Regions from separate parts of the Paenibacillus sp. J31R109 genome, predicted to be linked through region 1. Evidence: riboswitches for the same ligand, from Rfam matches in the RefSeq annotation. Region 1 holds a riboswitch; the other holds the start of a gene.
What was found. Region 1 has a riboswitch for cobalamin ahead of AC58QT_RS28315 (DUF4430 domain-containing protein). Riboswitches for the same ligand answer to the same signal wherever they lie in the genome.

Region 1 (2,408 bases):
GAGTTAGGGGATGGGGGAGTGGAGAAGTAGTCGCTGTAAGTCGAAAAATTCGAGTTAGGGGATGAGAAGGCGGAGAAATAGCAACTGTAAGTCGAAAAATTCGATTTAGGGGAGGAGAAGGTGGAGAAATGGCTGCTGTAAGTCGAAAAATTCGAGTTAGGGGATGAGAAGGCGGAGAAGTAGCCGCTGTAAGTCGAAAAATTCGAGTTAGGGGATGAGAAGGCGGAGAAGTAGCCGCTGTAAGTCGAAAAATTCGAGTTAGGGGATGAGAAAGCGGAGAAATGGCTGCTGTAAGTCGAAAAATTCGAGTTAGGGGAGGAGAAGGCGGAGAAATAGCTGCTGTAAGTCGAAAAATTCGAGTTAGGGGATGAGAAAGTGGAGAAATGGTAGCTGTAAGTCGAAAAATTCGAGTTAGGGGAGGAGAAAGTGGAGAAATGGCAGCTGTAAGTCGAAAAATTCGAGTTAGGGGATGAGAAGGTGAAGAAGTAGCCACCGTAAGTCGAAAAATTCGAGTTAGGGGATGAGAAAGCGGAGAAATAGCAACTGTAAGTCGAAAAATTCGAGTTAAGGGATGAGAGGTATGAGAAATGGCAGCTGTATGCTCGTTCGCCCATGACACCCACCCAATTTATTCAGTAACTGGGTGTTTACCGTGTGCAACGTAGGTGCTTCCCCATAGACTGATGTTGTAAGCTATTCACCCAACTTCAACAATAACCTTTGAGTTAAACCGTAAGCTTGTGTAAGTCCCTTAAGGGAATCATTTAGGAGGTGCTCTCTCATGGAATATGTAAAAGTTCCGAATTACCCAATGCAACCAATGCCAATGCCAACTCCAATGCCGATGCCAATGCCAATGCCGACTCCCACTCCGATGCCAGCTCCAGCGCCAATCATGCAGCAACCGATCCACCTACACGCGTCTTACCAACAAACTGAATATGTTTTCCCTAAACCAGTGACTACTCACGCAGTAGCTCCATGTCCACCGAAAAACAATTCAGCTGCTAGCATCCTAGTATTGTTCATTCTATTGGTTATCATTACACGTTGTATTTGTAGATACTAATTTACGAAATTCACGGGTAGAAGAGAGGCAGTCCCATAGGACCAAGGGGTCTTGTGGGGTTGCCTTTTTGATTTTGTGGAAAAAAAGGATTGTCTATTACGCAGAACTCATGTACAATTCGTCATGATTACAAACAATTTCATAGACTAGCTTAATAGGTGCTCTCCGCTGAATCTAGCGGAAGCTTAATAGGGAAGTTCGGTTGAAGTCCGATGCGGTCCCGCCACTGTAACGCTGAGCTAACAATCATAGCCACTCTCGATACCAAGAGGGGAAGGAGATTGTACAAGCGATGAAGCGAAGCCAGGAGACCTGCCTGATAAGTTTATTATTTTTCCCCCACGAGGATGGGAGGAGGATGTTTCTTTGCATTTGCTAAAAGAATGGTTAATTTTTTGATTAACATGATTCTTACAAAGACATCTTTCCTCTGGAACCGGGGGGAAGGTGTTTTTTTTGTTTAAAACTATTTTAAGGAAGATGAAGGTGATTGGTTTGTTCCGTTTGATGAAAAAAGGGATTTCTACTCTTCTTAGTTTAGCTCTAATAGCTTTATTGCTCGTTCCACAAGCTGCGAGAGCAGTCGAAGTAAATCCAAGTACGAAATTGAATACAATGATCGCGGATACCGTCTCATTTTATGAGCAAAATCGCTCTGAACTCAATTCTTGGTGGCAGATGGTTGCACTATGGGGCGCTGGGGAAGATCTACATAATAGCAAATGGACACTGCCTTCTTGGGAGCAAAGCGATCCTGGTGACTTACTACCTACTGACAGCAGTACATACCATATTAATTTAATATTTGGCCTGTTGGCTATGAATCTTGATCCTTCCCATGCTTGGGAAACGGATCGTAATTTATACGCAGAGTTAGCAGCTCAGCAAAACCCAACAACAGGTTCCTTTGGAGGTTCTAACCGACAGATTTGGACGATGCTTGCTCTGGATACAGGCAAGAAGAGGGGACATGACGTCGGAACCTGGAACGATACAGCCAAAGAAAAAGCGCTAAACAATTTACTTAGCTTACAGCTGTCTGATGGCGGGTTTGCTTTCTTTGGAAGTGAATCAGATACAGATATTACTGGGATGGCGTTGCTTGCACTTGGCAATTATCAATCCAATAGCGCAGCTGCAGCTGCAATAGTACGTGCAAAAACGTTATTGAAACAAAGGCAATTAGACAATGCTGGGTTTAATTCTGCAGGTCAGTGGGGGTATGGTGACAATTCAAACAGTTGGGCCACATCGGTATCAGGTTTGGTTGCAGTTAGAGAAGACATGTTGTCTGCAAATTGGGTCGTCAATGGTCACACTGTTGTTGATGCTGTTTATA
Region 2 (2,408 bases), on a different contig from region 1:
TAATATCCCCACAATATGGGAAAGCGGAAGTTGAGCCGAGCCAATGGATAAACTCACCACAATAGAAAGAAGAAGGAGTATTAATCCTACTCCTCCCCCAAGCATCAATTTTCTTTTCATTATTTCACCAATTCAGGATAGATTCCTTTCGCCATTTCCAGCAACCCATCCGTCAATCTCGGACCTGGGCGACTTACGGAGTTCTGGTCGAGACCTATCACACGTTTATTTTTCACCGCATCAATGGCATCCCAGCCACCGCGTGTACGAATAATTTCTTCTAACGGCTTCTTACTTTTGATGTCGACGATTCCATTTGCGAATAAGATCACGTTCGGGTTCTGTTGAATGATTTTCTCTTCACTGATTTCATACCATCCTGCTTTATCCGCAGCAACGTTAATCCCCCCAGACAGGGTGATCAATTCATCCATGAACACACCGCTTCCCACAGTCCAGCCAGGTGCAAACTCCATGTACACTTTTTTCTTATTCTCTTGTTTCACATCTTTCACAGCATCGACTACTTTTTGACGGTCTGCTTTCATTTTGTTGACAACTTTCTCCGCTTGCTCTTGATGATCTGTAATCTGTCCGAATGTTAGAATGTTGCTCATGGCATCATCTAATGTTTTGGGATCCACTTTAAAGACGTTAATGTTCGCTGCACGTAAATCGTCAACAACTTTAGCCGTCATGGAGACACCAGAGAAAACAATGCTTGCATTCGAAGCAATGACTGCTTCCATGTTTGGCTTCGTAATACTGCCTAGCTTTGGCTTTGCTTTAGCCGCTTCCGGATAATCGTCGAAATCCGATACACCGACAATATTCGCTTCTAGCCCAATCGCAAACAGTGATTCTGTCTCTGATGGTGACACGGAAACGATTCGTTCTGGCGCTTTGTCGAACGTAAACTCTTTTCCTGTCGCATCTTTCACTTTCAACGGATACGTCGTTTTCTTCGCTGCCACAGGCGCTGATGATGCTGTCGTTGTTGGTGCTTTGGTACCCGAACCGCCAAGCTTCGATGGATCCGTTATTTCCGTTTCCTTTTTCGCACATGCTGCCAATGAGATCGCTGTCGCAACCGCTAATGAAAGAATAAGACCTTTTTTGAACTTGTTTTGTGTCATCACATAAACCCTCTTTTCTTTATTTTCCATCCTCAATCCAAACAAAAAATCCCCTTGTTCACGAGGAACAAGGGGACGATAAATCGCGGTATTGGGCAACGAACACGTATACGTTGCTTCCTGATTTAACGCGATCCTTTTCCTCGAAGGATGTTGTATCGGCACTATAGGCAGGTATCCTGACTCTTCCGTCTTTCGCAAGACTGAATTACAGTGGCGGGACCGTGCCGGATTTGAACCGGCTTCCCCTAAACTAATAACCATCCGTGTGGAAGCTTACTAGTACCTATAGTTGCAAATTATTTGGATACGATCAAGCTATGGTCGATTATAGACGCTCGCTTACTTTTGTGCAATAATCTTCATCACTTTCAAGGCCTCGTCCATTTTGGGAGCATTCTGTGGAATGAACGCATATAAACCTTTGCCCTCATAACCTTGCTCTTTCATCCATTTGTTGCCTGCGAGCGGAATACCATATAAGTGCTTTTCCGCTGCTTTGCCTTCTTCTTTGATTTCGATAACACCATCCGGGTAATCCGAAGGATTAATTGTATTATCCAAAGAGACGAATCCTGCTTGATTACTCAAGCCCTTGAACTGTTCTTCTCCCAAGATGAAGATGCCGTTACCACCAGCAGCCAGCTCAACAATCATCTTTTCCATTGAAAAAATAGGAGATGTATTCAGCTTTACGGTAGGAAGCTCCCCAACCTTATCTTTCAAAGATAGTTCCAACTTCTCAGCCGCTTCACTTGGAAACCCGTTAGGTCCCATCATAAATACCGATACATCTGCTTTTGGTCCACCACAAGCGGTAAGTAAGAGCATCATTCCTAACATGACACCGAGTAACCATTTTGCCTTCATGTATGTAATTCCCTCCGTTAAGTACTCTCTCTATTTTGTCGATAGTCGCCAGAAAAGTCGGTTTTCACCGACTTTTCTTTCCAGATGTCATATATTCATTTATTTTGTGATCCAGCATTGTGCTTAATTCAACAACCGCATCAGATGTCATTTCTCGACCTTCCATGACCATCTGTTCCATTTTTCTTCGCAACGTATTGATCTCTTCTTCAAGTACAGTTAGGGAATGTTGCTTCTTGGCATTTCTGGTCAGCCATCGCTGTCCGAACTCTTGCTCTCGAATTTGAAATTGCTTCTGAAAGTTAGTAAGCTGATACTCCATAAAAGCCACGCTCATCCCTCCTTACTCTTAGAATACCAGTTTTCGTCTCCTATGAACATATGAATTTATTAAGAATATTA

Region 2: another riboswitch for cobalamin. It lies ahead of AC58QT_RS24270 (ABC transporter substrate-binding protein); the one in region 1 lies ahead of AC58QT_RS28315 (DUF4430 domain-containing protein).

What each region holds. Positions count from the first base shown of each region.
Region 1 covers NZ_JCAUAR010000016.1:31,673-34,080, forward strand. The annotation lists cobalamin riboswitch at 1,209-1,403, shown strand; gene AC58QT_RS28315 (DUF4430 domain-containing protein) at 1,526-2,408, shown strand, end outside.
Region 2 covers NZ_JCAUAR010000011.1:110,552-112,959, forward strand. The annotation lists gene AC58QT_RS24265 (FecCD family ABC transporter permease) at 1-120, opposite strand, end outside; gene AC58QT_RS24270 (ABC transporter substrate-binding protein) at 120-1,136, opposite strand; cobalamin riboswitch at 1,289-1,441, opposite strand; gene AC58QT_RS24275 (hypothetical protein) at 1,479-2,006, opposite strand; gene AC58QT_RS24280 (aspartyl-phosphate phosphatase Spo0E family protein) at 2,071-2,328, opposite strand; gene AC58QT_RS24285 (aminotransferase class I/II-fold pyridoxal phosphate-dependent enzyme) at 2,406-2,408, opposite strand, start outside.